Regions from separate parts of the Streptomyces sp. NPDC029169 genome, predicted to be linked through region 3. Evidence: riboswitches for the same ligand, from Rfam matches in the RefSeq annotation. Region 3 holds a riboswitch; each other region holds the start of a gene.
What was found. A riboswitch is a leader RNA that binds a small molecule or an ion and turns the genes downstream of it on or off. The one in region 3 is predicted to bind cobalamin.
Positions count from the first base shown of each region.

Region 1 (4,557 bases), on a different contig from region 3:
CGATGGCCTTCACGGCCGCCACCGTCATCAGGTTCGGGTCGCCGGGGCCGAGGCCCACGCCGTACAGCTTTCCGGTCACTGCTGGATCTCCGCTTCGTGAGCGATCGCGTTGATCGCGGCGGCGGTCATCGCGCTACCGCCGCGCCGGCCCCGTACGACGAGGTAGTCGAGGCCCAGTTCCTGGGCGGCGAGGGCGTCCTTGGACTCGGCGGCGCCGATGAAGCCGACCGGGATGCCGAGGACGGCCGCGGGGCGGGGGGCGCCCTTCGCGATCATCTCCAGGAGGTGGAAGAGGGCGGTGGGCGCGTTGCCGATGGCGACGACGGAGCCTTCGAGGCGGTCGCGCCAGAGTTCGAGGGCGGCGGCGCTGCGGGTGGTGCCGAGCTCGGCGGCGAGCGCGGGCACGGAGGGGTCGGAGAGCGTGCAGACCACGTCGTTGTCGGCGGGCAGCCGCCTGCGGGTGACGCCGCTCGCGACCATCTGCGCGTCGCAGAGGATGGGCGCACCGGCGCGCAGGGCGGCGCGGGCGCGCGAGACGACCTGCGGGGAGTAGGCGATATCGCGTACGAGGTCGGTCATGCCGCAGGCGTGGATCATGCGCACCGCGACCTGGCTGACGTCGGCGGGCAGGCCCGCCAGATCCGCCTCGGCGCGGATCGTGGCAAAGGACTGGCGGTAGATCTCCGCGCCGTCCTTCTCGTAGTCGAACATCGTGTCGTTCTCGCTCATCTCGTGGTTGCTGGGGGGACGCGGGCCGTCGCGACGGCGTCGGGGAGTTCGGTACGGGGGGTGGGGCGCCCGTCCACGAGGTAGGCGCCCTCGCCGGTGGCGACGACATCGACCCACGTAGGGGCTTGAGGATGGCCGCAGCGGCGCTCGCACCCGGAGAAATGGACGGGGAGGCCGCCGTCGCCCGGGGTGGCGTCCGCCCGGACGTCGGCGAGGGACTTGGAGCAGCCGGGGCGCCCGGTGCAGGCGCCGACGCCGTTCCAGGGGTCGTCGGGGCGGGTGATCAGCCCGGCGCCCGCGAGCGCGTCGAGCCGCTCGGGCGCGACGCCGGTCACGACGACGCCCCGCCAGGGGGTCAGCCGTACCTCGTCGGCCGTGGCGGCGAGGGCCCGCAGCTGGGCGGCGGTCAGTCGGCCGAGTGGCGCGAGGACGTGCAGGGCGGTGTCGCCGAGGAGCCCGGGCGCGGGCGGCGCGCCCCGGGGGACCTCTGTCGTGGATACGGGCTCCGCCACGACCCCGGCCCGGGCGAGGGCCCCGGCCAGGTCAGGCCGGCACCCCTCAGGCAGCTCCCGCACCCGCCAGGCCCCGTTCCCGGCGTCCCGCGCGGCGTCGAGAAAGGCCAAGGCGGCGGCGAGCGCGGCGCGGGGCGCGTCGGCGTGAGCGACCCGAAAGACCTGGGCGCCGACGCGGAGCAGCGCGACGGATGCGCCGCACGCGGGCCGACCGGCCGCCGACGTGGCCGCGCTGCCGACCCGCGGCGCGTCCGGGTCCTGGACCCCGTCCGGGTCCTGGACCCGGGCCGCGGGCAGCCCGGCCGCCGACGTGGCCGCGCTGCCGGCCCGCGACGCGTCCGGGTCCCGGATCCCGTCCGGGTCCTGGATCCCGTCCGGGTCCTGGACTCCGGCCGCGGGCCGCCCGGCCGGCGGCGTCGCCGCACCCCCGCCACGCGGCACGTCGGGCTCCCGGACCCTGGCCGTACCCTCGCCGTCCGCCCAGGACGCCGCTGCGATCAAGGTCACATCTCCGCCGAGCCCCGCCACGTCCCCGCGGCCGTCGTCGAGGGCGAAGAGGAAGCGGCCCGAGAGGGCGGCCGCGGCGGGCTCCGCGCACAGCAGCGCGTCCAGTTCGCGGGCCCACAACTGCACGTCACCGCAGCCGAGTCCGTCCAGTCCGGCCGCCGGGGAGGCGACGATGTTCCGGACACGCTCATGGGTCGGGGAGGGCAGCAGACCGGCCCCCGCGAGCAGCTCCGCCAGCTCCGCCCCGCAGCCCTCGGCGAGGCCGCGCAGCTCCACGTTCCCCCGGGAGGTGACGCTGACGCGCCCGTCGCCCAGGTCCTCGGCCGCGCTGGCCAGGATCTCGGCCTGACGTGCCGTCAACAAACCTGCAGGCAGGCGCAGTCGGGCCAATCGCCCGTCGTCGGCGGCGTGCAGCCGAAGCGCCCCGGGGCAGGCGTCACCGCGGTCCCGTATGACGGGTTCGCCCCGGTTGGGCGTGGTGCGCGGGTCGGTCGGCATGGCGGCGAGCATACCGACGTGGATCCGGGCGACCACCGAGTGTGATCCGGCCAACCCCCCGCCTGGCCGAGGGCACGCTCTACTATGCAGATCGGCATGGGGTCCCAGGACCCCGGGGAGGAAGCCCGGTGAGAATCCGGCGCGGTCCCGCCACTGTGAGCCGGGTCCCGGAAGGGGCCGGGTGAGTCAGGAACTCCTGCCGTCCACACGACCACCCGGGGCGCGGACAACCCCGAGGAAGGCCTGCGCACGCATGCGAATTCTGTTGCTGTCGCACTCCGACACCGACCTGCTCAGCGCCCGCGCGGCCGGCGGCCCGGTCGAGTACCGGTTCGCCAACCCCTCCCGTCTCGCCCTGGACGACCTCCCGGGGCTCCTCGACGGCGCCGACCTCGTTCTCGTACGTCTCCTCGGCGGGCTGCGGGCCTGGGAGGAGGGCCTGGACGCGCTGCGTGCCGCCGGCCGGCCGCTGGTCGTGCTCTCCGGCGAACAGGCCCCGGACGCCCAGCTCATGGAGGCCTCCACGGTCCCCGTCGGCGTCGCCACCGAGGCCCACGCCTACCTCGCGCACGGCGGCCCCGCCAACCTGGAGCAGCTCGCCCGCTTCCTCTCCGACACCGTGCTGCTCACCGGTCACGGCTTCGAGGCCCCGGCCCCCGCCCCCACCTGGGGCCCCCTGGAGCGCACTCCCCGTACGGAGACCGGACCGACCGTCGCCGTGCTCTACTACCGCGCCCACCACATGAGCGGGAACACCGCCTTCGTCGACGCGCTCTGCGAGGCGATCGAGGACGCCGGCGCGCAGGCCCTCCCGCTCTACGTCGCCTCCCTGCGCGCCCCCGAGCCCGAGCTGGTCGACACCCTCCGCCGCGCGGACTCCATCGTCACCACCGTCCTCGCCGCCGGCGGCACCAAGCCCGCCGAGGCGCAGGCCGGCGGGGACGAGGACGCCTGGGACGCGGGCGCGCTCGCCGCCCTCGACGTACCGATCCTGCAGGCGCTCTGCCTCACCGGCTCGCGCTCCGCCTGGGAGGAGAACGACGAGGGGCTCTCCCCGCTGGACGCCGCCAGCCAGGTCGCCGTGCCCGAGTTCGACGGCCGGCTCATCACCGTCCCGTTCTCCTTCAAGGAGATCGACGAGGACGGCCTCCCGGCCTATGTCGCCGACGCCGAGCGCGCGGCCCGGGTCGCCGGGATCGCCGTCCGCCACGCCCGTCTGCGGCACATCCCGAACGCCGAGAAGAAGCTCGCCCTGGTCCTCTCCGCGTACCCGACCAAGCACTCCCGGATCGGCAACGCGGTCGGCCTCGATACCCCCGCCTCCGCCGTCGCGCTGCTGCGCCGACTGCGGGCAGAGGGGTACGACTTCGGGCCCGTGGAGGAGATTCCCGGTCTCGTCTCCGGTGACGGCGACGAGCTGATCTACGCCCTGATCGAGGCCGGCGGCCACGACCAGGACTGGCTCACCGAGGAGCAGCTCGCCCGCAACCCGGTCCGTATCCCGGCCGCCGACTACAAGCGCTGGTACGCGACCCTGCCGGAGGAACTGCGTACGCACGTCGAGGAGCACTGGGGCCCGGCGCCCGGCGAGATGTTCCTCGACCGCTCCCGCAACCCCGAGGGCGACATCGTCCTCGCCGCCCTGCGGCGCGGGAACCTGCTGATCCTCATCCAGCCGCCGCGCGGCTTCGGCGAGAACCCGATCGCGATCTACCACGACCCCGATCTCCCGCCCTCCCACCACTACCTGGCCGCCTACCGCTGGATCGCGGCGCGCGCCGAGGACGGCGGCTTCGGCGCGGACGCGATGGTCCACCTCGGCAAGCACGGCAACCTGGAGTGGCTGCCGGGCAAGAACGCGGGCCTGTCGGCCGCGTGCGGCCCGGACGCGGCGCTCGGCGATCTGCCGCTCGTCTACCCGTTCCTCGTCAACGACCCGGGCGAGGGCACGCAGGCCAAGCGGCGCGTGCACGCGACCCTGGTCGACCACCTGGTGCCGCCGATGGCGCGCGCCGACTCCTACGGTGACATCGCGCGCCTGGAGCAGCTGCTCGACGAGTACGCGCAGATCTCCTCCATGGACCCCTCCAAGCTGCCCGCGATCCGCGCGCAGATCTGGACCCTGATCCAGGCGGCGAAGCTCGACCACGACCTGGGGCTCGAGGACCGGCCGGAGGACGACGGCTTCGACGACTTCCTGCTGCACGTCGACGGCTGGCTCTGCGAGGTCAAGGACGCGCAGATCAGGGACGGCCTGCATGTGCTGGGCGGGGCGCCGGTGGGCGAGGCGCGGGTCAACCTCGTGCTGTCG
Region 1 covers NZ_JBVHXA010000021.1:39,975-44,531, forward strand. The annotation lists gene ACZ4VI_RS30715 (precorrin-2 C(20)-methyltransferase) at 1-79, opposite strand, end outside; gene ACZ4VI_RS30720 (precorrin-8X methylmutase) at 76-711, opposite strand; gene ACZ4VI_RS30725 (cobalamin biosynthesis protein CobG) at 726-2,258, opposite strand; cobalamin riboswitch at 2,326-2,460, shown strand; gene cobN (cobaltochelatase subunit CobN) at 2,500-4,557, shown strand, end outside.
Region 1: linked by a shared signal. The riboswitch ahead of cobN (cobaltochelatase subunit CobN) and the one ahead of ACZ4VI_RS09020 (ribonucleoside-diphosphate reductase subunit alpha) in region 3 are both predicted to bind cobalamin.

Region 2 (4,557 bases), on a different contig from region 3:
GCGAAGGGCAGCCCTACCTTCGAACTTCCCGAGGGTGAGTTGGAGTTGGGGATCGGCATCCACGGGGAGCCGGGGCGTGAGCGGCGGCCGATGATGACCTCGGGCGAGATCGCGGACGTCGCCGTCGATGCCGTACTGGAGGATCTGCGGCCGACCGGTCCGGTCCTGGTCCTGGTGAACGGGATGGGCGGCACGCCGCTGCTCGAACTGTACGGGTTCAACGCCGAGGTACAGCGGGTCCTGGCCGAGCGCGGGGTCCCGGTCGCCCGCACACTGGTGGGCAACTACGTGACCTCGCTGGACATGGCCGGCTGCTCGGTGACGGTCTGCGAGGCCGACGAGGAGTTGTTGCGGCTGTGGGACGCGCCCGTGCAGACGCCCGCTCTGCGCTGGGGCCGGTGAGCGGGGGATGCCCGAAGTGAACGAGTTCGACGCCGCGTTCTTCCGTCGCTGGCTGACCACGGCCGCGGCCGCCGTCGACCGGGAGGCCGGGCACCTGACCGAGCTCGACTCGGCGATCGGCGACGCGGACCACGGCACCAACCTGAAGCGGGGGTTCGCCGCCGTGACGGACCTCCTGGACAAGGAGCCGACCGAGACACCGGGGGCCGTACTCGTCGCCGCTGGGCGGCAGTTGATCTCCACCGTCGGAGGCGCCTCCGGACCGCTGTACGGGACGCTGCTGCGCCGCACCGGCAAGGCGCTCGGGGACGGCACCTCGGTGACGCGGCAGGACCTGGCGGCGGCGCTGGCCGCCGGGGTCGCCGCCGTCGGCCAGCTCGGCGGGGCCCAGGTCGGGGACAAGACGATGCTGGACGCGCTCGTTCCGGCGGCCGAGGCGCTCGGCGACTCCTTCGCCGCCGCCCGGGACGCGGCCGAGGCCGGCGCCCTCGCGACCGTACCGCTCCAGGCGCGCAAGGGCCGGGCGAGCTATCTGGGCGAGCGTTCCATCGGCCACCAGGACCCCGGAGCCACCTCGTCGGCGCTGCTCGTCGCCGCCCTGGCGGAGGTGGCCGCCGCGTGACCGGTCCGGTGGGCATCGTGCTTGTCTCGCACAGCGCGGGCGTGGCCGACGCCGTCGCCGCCTTGGCCCAGGGGCTCGCGGGCGGCGGCCCGACCGCGCCGGTCGCCGCCGCCGGCGGCACCCCCGACGGAGGCCTCGGCACCAGCTCCGAGCGGATCGTCGAGGCGGCGAAGGCGGTCGACCGGGGCGCCGGGGTGGCCCTCCTCGTCGACCTCGGCAGCGCCGTCCTGACCGTCAAGGCGCTTCTCGCCGAGGGGGACGAACTGCCCGTGGGATCACGGCTCGTGGATGCCCCGTTCGTCGAGGGCGCCGTCGCCGCCCTCGTCACCGCGAGCGCGGGCGGGGACCTGGACGCGGTGGTGGCCGCGGCCTCGGAGGCGTACACGTACCGGAAGGAGTGACCGGGGGACGGAAGGCGTGAGCCGGGGACGGAAGGAGTGAACAGAGACGGACGGGGGTGAGCCGGGGACGGAAGGAGTGAACAGAGACGGACGGGGGTGAGCCGGGGGCCGGCAGGGGGGAGCCGGGGACGGAAGGAGTGAGCCGGGGACGCAAGGGGTGAGGCGAGGCGGAAGGGGTGTGCCGGGGGCCCGGGAGGCTCGTCACACACCGTCCCGGGGAGGCGCCGTGTTGTGATGTAGCTGGTCAACCCACTAATGTCACAGCGCCTTGGTGTACGGGAAACCGGTGCGGTACCGGTGCGGCCCTCGCCACTGTGATCGGGAAGTCCGGCTCCATCCCTCCGGGGAAGCCACTGGACCGCCGCGGGAGACCGCGGCGGTGTGGGAAGGCGGAGCCGCGGCGGCATGACCCGTCAGCCAGGAGACCGGCCAAGGTGCGTTGTCCATCCACGAGGTGCTGGAGAGGGTCTCCCAACCATGCATATAGCCGAGGGGTATCTGCCCCCTGTGCACGCGGCCGCCTGGGGCGTCGCGTCCGCTCCCTTCGTCGTCCACGGCGTCCGCGCGCTGACCCGTGAGGTCAAGGCCAACCCCGAGTCCACCCTGCTGCTCGGTGCGTCCGGTGCGTTCACCTTCGTCCTCTCCGCCCTCAAGCTCCCGTCGGTGACGGGCAGTTGCTCGCACCCGACCGGTACGGGCCTGGGCGCCATCCTGTTCCGTCCGCCGGTGATGGCGGTCCTGGGCACGATCACGCTGCTCTTCCAGGCGCTGCTGCTCGCCCACGGCGGGCTCACCACGCTCGGCGCCAACGTGTTCTCGATGGCGATCGTGGGGCCGTGGGCCGGTTTCGGTACGTACTGGCTGCTGCGCCGCTTCGAAGTGCCGCTCATGGTGAGCGTGTTCTTCGGCGCGTTCGTCGCCGACCTGTCGACGTACTGCGTGACCAGCGTCCAGCTCGCGCTGGCCTTCCCCGACCCGGGCAGCGGTGTGCTCGGCGCGCTGGCCAAGTTCGGCGGCATCTTCGCGGTCACGCAGCTGCCGCTCGCCGTCAGCGAGGGGCTGCTCACGGTGCTCGTGATGCGGCTGCTCACGCAGTCCAGCAAGAGCGACCTGACCCGGCTCGGTGTCCTGCTGCCGTCCCGTAAGAAGTCCGATGAGAAGACCGACGCGGCGGAGGCGAGCGCCCGATGAGCCGTAACGCGAAGATCAACACCCTGCTGCTGCTCGTCGTCGCGGCGCTGGCGGTGCTCCCGCTCGCGCTGGGTCTCGGCGACGGCAAGGAGGAGCCGTTCACGGGCGCGGACGGGCAGGCGGAGGCGGCGATCACCGAGATCGACCCGGACTACGAGCCGTGGTTCAGCCCGCTGTACGAGCCGCCGTCCGCCGAGATCGAGTCGGGGCTGTTCTCCCTGCAGGCGGCACTCGGCGCCGGAGTGCTCGCGTACTACTTCGGGCTGCGGCGCGGGCGCAGGCAGGGTGAGGCGCGCGCGGCGGCGAAGCTGTCGCGAGCGGCCACGGGCGACGAGTAGCCGCCGGTGCTGCCGATCGACGCCGCGGCGCACAGCAGTCGCTGGCGCCGCCGACACCCTGCCGAGAAGGCCGTGCTCGGATTCGGTCTGACGCTGTGCGCGGTCTGTCTGCCGCCGTGGCCCGGTGCCGTCCTGGTCGCGGCGGCCACCCTGGGCGTCCTCCTCGGTCCGGCCGGGGTGCCGGGGCGTCAGCTGTGGCGCGCGTTCCGCATCCCGCTGGGCTTCTGTGTGACGGGTGCGGTCCCGCTCCTCTTCGAGGTGGGCGGGGCCCGGGGCCTCGTCGCGCTCGCGGAGAACGGTCCGGTCCACGCGGGTGAGCTGTTGCTGCGGACGTCGTCCGCGTCCTTGGGCGTGCTGCTGTTCGCCTTCACCACACCCGTCTCGGACGTGCTGCCGCGACTGGTGCGGGCCGGGGTGCCGGCGCCGGTGGTGGACGTGGCGCTGGTGATGTACCGGATCAGCTTTCTTCTTTTGGATTCAATATCCAAAATCCGGCAGGCGCAGGCGGCCCGGCTGGGGCTGACCACGCGGGCGGCGGCCTGGCGTTCCCTCGCCGGCCTCGGCGCGACGGCGTTCGTGCGCGCCTTCGACCGGGCGCAGCGCCTGCAGTCGGGCCTCGCCGGGCGGGGTTACGACGGGACGCTGCGGGTCCTTGTGCCGGAGGCCGCGGTCTCGGGCCGCTTCCTCGCCTCGACGGCCGGCCTGCTGGGCGGGCTCGTTGCCCTCACTCTCGTACTGGAAAGGTCCCTGCCGTGAGTCCTGCGCCACCTGTCGTGGAACTGGTGAAGGCCACGTTCGCCTACGAGGACGGGCCGGTCGTCCTCGACGGCATCGACTTCGCCGTGCCGGAGGGCCGGGCGATGGCACTCCTCGGCCGTAACGGCGGCGGCAAGACGACGATGCTGCGGCTGCTGAGCGGGGGCCTGCGCTGCGGGAGCGGCGCGCTCCGGCTGGACGGCGAGGAGGTGTCGTACGACAGGAAGGGACTGACGCTCCTGCGGACGACCGTGCAGCTGGTCGTCCAGGACCCGGACGACCAGCTCTTCGCGGCCTCGGTCGGTCAGGACGTGTCGTTCGGGCCGATGAACCTGGGACTGCCGGAGGAGGAGGTACGGCTCCGGGTGCGCGAGGCGCTGGAGGCGCTGGACATCGTCGCGCTGGAGGACCGGCCGACGCATCTGCTCTCGTACGGGCAGCGGAAGCGGGCTGCGATCGCCGGCGCCGTCGCGATGCGCCCCCGGGTTCTCATCATGGACGAGCCGACGGCCGGTCTCGATCCGCACGGGCAGGAACGGCTCCTTGAGGTCCTTGGCCGGCTGCGGGAGTCGGGTACCACGGTGGTGATGGCCACCCATGACGTCGACCTGGCGCTGCGCTGGGCGGACGAGGCCGCGGTCCTCTCGCCGGAGGGCCTCCGAACGGGCCCGGTCGAGGAGCTGCTCGCCGACGACGCGCTGCTCGACGCGGCCCGGCTTCGCCGCCCGTGGGGCATGGCGGTGACGCGCCTGCTGCGCGCGCACGGGCTGCTCGCCGCGGACAGGGAGGGCCCGCGCACGGCGGAGGACCTGGACGGCTGGGTCACAGCGACCCGAGAGGCTTGACC
Region 2 covers NZ_JBVHXA010000006.1:351,986-356,542, reverse strand. The annotation lists gene dhaK (dihydroxyacetone kinase subunit DhaK) at 1-402, shown strand, start outside; gene dhaL (dihydroxyacetone kinase subunit DhaL) at 410-1,024, shown strand; gene ACZ4VI_RS14815 (PTS-dependent dihydroxyacetone kinase phosphotransferase subunit DhaM) at 1,021-1,425, shown strand; cobalamin riboswitch at 1,678-1,873, shown strand; gene ACZ4VI_RS14810 (energy-coupling factor ABC transporter permease) at 1,903-2,616, shown strand; gene ACZ4VI_RS14805 (energy-coupling factor ABC transporter substrate-binding protein) at 2,613-2,954, shown strand; gene cbiQ (cobalt ECF transporter T component CbiQ) at 2,961-3,710, shown strand; gene ACZ4VI_RS14795 (ATP-binding cassette domain-containing protein) at 3,707-4,555, shown strand.
Region 2: linked by a shared signal. The riboswitch ahead of ACZ4VI_RS14810 (energy-coupling factor ABC transporter permease) and the one ahead of ACZ4VI_RS09020 (ribonucleoside-diphosphate reductase subunit alpha) in region 3 are both predicted to bind cobalamin.

Region 3 (4,557 bases):
CTGGTTCCTGCTGGGCGGCGACCTCTACACCGCGTACACCTTCGTCGCCGTCCCGGCGGCGATCTACGCGGCGGGCGCGGCCGGCTTCTTCGCCGTGCCGTACACGATCCTCGTCTACCCGCTGATCTTCACCTTCCTGCCCCGCCTCTGGTCGGTGTCGCACAAGCACGGGTACGTCACCACCTCGGACTTCGTGCGCGGACGCTGGGGTTCCAAGGGCCTGTCGCTGGCGGTCGCCGTCACCGGCATCCTCGCGACCATGCCGTACATCGCGCTCCAGCTCGTCGGCATCCAGGCGGTCCTGGACGTGATGGGCGTGGGCGGCGGCGAGAACACGCACTGGTTCGTCAAGGACCTGCCGCTGCTCATCGCCTTCGGTGTCCTCGCGGCGTACACCTACTCCTCGGGTCTGCGCGCCCCGGCGCTCATCGCCTTCGTCAAGGACACCCTGATCTACATCGTCATCGCGGTGGCGATCATCTACATCCCGATCAAGCTGGGCGGCTTCGACGAGATCTTCACCAAGGCCGGCGAGGCGTACGCGACGATCAACCCGGCGACCGAGAAGCCGCGCGGCGCGCTGGTGCCGGGCGAGATGGGCCAGTGGGGCTACGCGACGCTCGCGCTCGGCTCGGCGCTCGCGCTCTTCATGTACCCGCACTCGATCACGGCGACGCTCTCCTCGCGCAGCCGTGACGTGATCCGCCGCAACACCACGATCCTGCCGCTGTACTCGCTGATGCTGGGCCTGCTCGCGCTGCTCGGCTTCATGGCGATCGCCGCCGGTGTGAAGGTGACCAACGGTCAGCTCGCCATCCCGCAGCTGTTCGAGAACATGTTCCCGGACTGGTTCGCGGGCGTCGCCTTCGCCGCCATCGGCATCGGCGCGCTGGTGCCGGCCGCGATCATGTCGATCGCCGCCGCCAACCTCTTCACCCGCAACATCTACAAGGACTTCCTGAAGCCGGACGCCACGCCGGAGCAGGAGACCAAGGTGTCCAAGCTGGTGTCGCTGCTCGTCAAGGTCGGTGCGCTGGCCTTCGTCCTCACCATGGACAAGACGGTCGCCATCAACTTCCAGCTGCTCGGTGGCATCTGGATCCTGCAGACCCTCCCGGCCCTGGTCGGCGGCCTGTTCACCCGCTGGTTCCACCGCTGGGCGCTGCTCACGGGCTGGGCCGTCGGCATGGTCTACGGCACGCTGGCCGCGTACGGCGTGGCCAGCCCGACCCAGAAGCACTTCGGCGGCTCGTCCGCCGAGATCCCGGGCATCGGCGAGATCGGTTACATCGGCCTCACCGCCTTCGTGATCAACGTCCTCGTCACCGTCGTCCTGACCTTCGTCCTGAAGGCCGTCAAGGCCCCGGAGGGCGTGGACGAGACCTCGCCGTCGGACTACACGGCGGACGCGGGCGACAAGGGCGTCGCCACCGAGCTGCCGAAGGTGGGCGTCGGCTCCCACTGAGCCGCTCCGGACACGACCGAAGGCCGTCGCGCTTCCTCAGGGAAAGCGCGGCGGCCTTCTTCGGTGCGTCCCCGCCCGACCGCGCGGAGCTTGAGGCCCGCGCCCGGGCCCTGCAGACCCTTCCCGGGCACGTGTACGTGACGGAGGTCGACGGCTTCCGTACGGAGAACGGGCTGCGCATCCAGGTCGGCGACGGAGCCCCCGGCAACGGAGTGGGCGCGAGCGGCTGAGCGCGGCAGACTGCGTCGCATGGACTTCACCACCAGGGCGGTACGGCCCGAGGAGTACGACGCCCTCGGGGAGATCATCGGGCAGGCGTATCTCGCCGACGAGCTGCTCCACTTCGGCGAGGGCGACTGGTATCTGGGCGAGCTGCGGGACGTGGCCAAGCGGGCCGCGGCGGCCGAGGTGCTGGTGGCCGTCGACGCGGAGGGCACGCTGCTTGGCGGCGTGACCTTCGTCCCCTCGCCCGGACCGATGGCCGACCTCGCCCGCGAGGGCGAGGCCGAGATCCGGATGCTGGCCGTCGACCGCGCCGCCCGCGGCCGGGGCGTCGGCGAGGCGCTCGTACGGGCCTGCATCGAGCGCGCGCGGGCCGTCGAGGGCTGCGTACGGATCGTCCTGTCCACCCAGCCCGCCATGCGCGGCGCCCACCGCGTGTACGAGCGGCTCGGCTTCCGGCGCACCCCGGAACGGGACTGGAGCCCCCTCCCCGAGCAGCCGGAGTTCCTTCTGCTCAGCTACGCCCTGGAGTTGTAGGCGCACGGGCGACACACAACATGTGGGGGGTGCTTCGAGGAGCGCCCCCCACATGTATGCTCGTGCTCGCTGTTCTCGCAGGGGAATCCGGTGGAAATCCGGAACTGTCCCGCAACGGTGTGGTTTCGGTGTGCTTGTGCACCGGCCGAGTCCGAAGACCTGCGGACAGCGCGCCCGGTCCTTCCGTTCCGGGTGCCACAGACGTCCGGGCCTCGCGGAGTGGGCCGTGGCGCGGCCCTCCCCTGCGTACGGGTGTGGCCGCCGCCCGCCTCCCCCCGCCGGCCCCGAGCCGAGCGAGGGAGAGCCCCCACGTGACCATCGCGCCCGCCGATCCGGCCGCAGTGATCGAGAGCGACGGCAAGGAGAGCGACGGACCCGGGACCGTACTCCTGCGGACCCTGACCGACCTCACCGCCGACCTCACCGACACCGACCCCGGCAAGGTCGCCGCCGCCGCGCTGCGCGGCCGCAACGCCGGTTCGGACGAGGCGGAGCTGCGCGAACTGGCCACGGAGGCGGCCGCGGGTCTGATCGCCGAGGACCCCGCGTACTCCCGGCTCGCGGCCCGGCTGCTCACGATCACGATCGCCGACGAGGCGGCCTCCCAGGGCTCGGTCACCTTCTCCGAGTCCGTCGCCGTCGGTCACCGCGAGGGCCTGATCGCCGACCGCACCGCCGCGTTCGTCGCCCTGCACGCCGAGCGGCTCGACGCGCTCATCGACGGCACCGCGGACGACCGCTTCGGCTACTTCGGCCTGCGCACCCTCTACTCCCGTTACCTGCTGCGTCACCCGATCACCCGCAAGGTGATCGAGACGCCGCAGCACTTCATGCTCCGCGTCGCCTGCGGTCTGGCCGAGGACGACTCCACGCGCGCCCTGGACGAAGTCGCCGCGCTGTACGGGCTGATGAGCCGGCTGGACTACCTGCCCTCCTCCCCCACGCTCTTCAACTCCGGCACCCGCCACCCGCAGATGTCGTCCTGCTACCTCCTCGACTCCCCGCTCGACGAGCTGGACTCCATCTACGACCGTTACCACCAGGTCGCGCGGCTCTCGAAGCACGCGGGCGGCATCGGGCTCTCGTACTCCCGTATCCGCGCCCGCGGTTCGCTGATCCGCGGCACCAACGGGCACTCCAACGGCATCGTGCCGTTCCTGAAGACCCTGGACGCCTCGGTCGCGGCCGTGAACCAGGGCGGGCGGCGAAAGGGCGCGGCCGCGGTCTACCTGGAGACCTGGCACGCGGACATCGAGGAGTTCCTTGAGCTGCGCGACAACACCGGTGAGGACGCCCGGCGTACGCACAACCTGAACCTGGCGCACTGGATCCCGGACGAGTTCATGCGCCGCGTCAACGCCGACGCCGAGTGGTCGCTCTTCTCCCCGGCCGACGTGCCCGAGCTGGTCGACCTGTGGGGCGAGGAGTTCGACGCCGCGTACCGCGCCGCCGAGGCGAAGGGGCTCGCCCGCAAGACCATGCCCGCCCGTGACCTGTACGGCCGGATGATGCGGACCCTCGCCCAGACCGGCAACGGCTGGATGACGTTCAAGGACGCCTCGAACCGCACGGCCAACCAGACCGCCGAGCCGGGCCACACGGTCCACTCCTCCAACCTCTGCACGGAGATCCTGGAGGTCACGGACGACGGCGAGACGGCGGTCTGCAACCTGGGTTCGGTGAACCTGGGAGCATTCGTCGTCGACGGCGACATCGACTGGGAGCGCCTGGACGAGACCGTCCGCACGGCCGTCACGTTCCTCGACCGGGTCGTGGACATCAACTTCTACCCGACCGAGCAGGCCGGCCGCTCCAACGCCCGCTGGCGCCCGGTGGGCCTGGGCGCGATGGGCCTCCAGGACGTCTTCTTCCAGCTGAAGCTGCCCTTCGACTCGGCGGAGGCGCGCGCCCTGTCCACCCGTATCGCCGAGCGGATCATGCTGGCGGCGTACGAGGCCTCCGCCGACCTCGCCGAGCGCAACGGCCCCCTGCCGGCCTGGGAGAAGACCCGTACGGCGCGCGGTGTCCTGCACCCCGACCACTACGACGTCGAGCTGAACTGGCCGGAGCGGTGGACGGCGCTGCGCGAGCGGATCGCGTCGACCGGCATGCGCAACTCCCTCCTCCTCGCCATCGCGCCGACGGCGACGATCGCCTCGATCGCGGGCGTGTACGAGTGCATCGAGCCGCAGGTCTCCAACCTGTTCAAGCGCGAGACGCTCTCGGGAGAGTTCCTCCAGGTCAACTCGTACCTGGTGGAGGAGCTGAAGCGGCTCGGCGTGTGGGACGCGCAGACCCGCGAGGCACTGCGCGAGTCCAACGGCTCGGTGGCC
Region 3 covers NZ_JBVHXA010000003.1:501,058-505,614, reverse strand. The annotation lists gene mctP (monocarboxylate uptake permease MctP) at 1-1,465, shown strand, start outside; gene ACZ4VI_RS09025 (GNAT family N-acetyltransferase) at 1,715-2,224, shown strand; cobalamin riboswitch at 2,277-2,405, shown strand; gene ACZ4VI_RS09020 (ribonucleoside-diphosphate reductase subunit alpha) at 2,536-4,557, shown strand, end outside.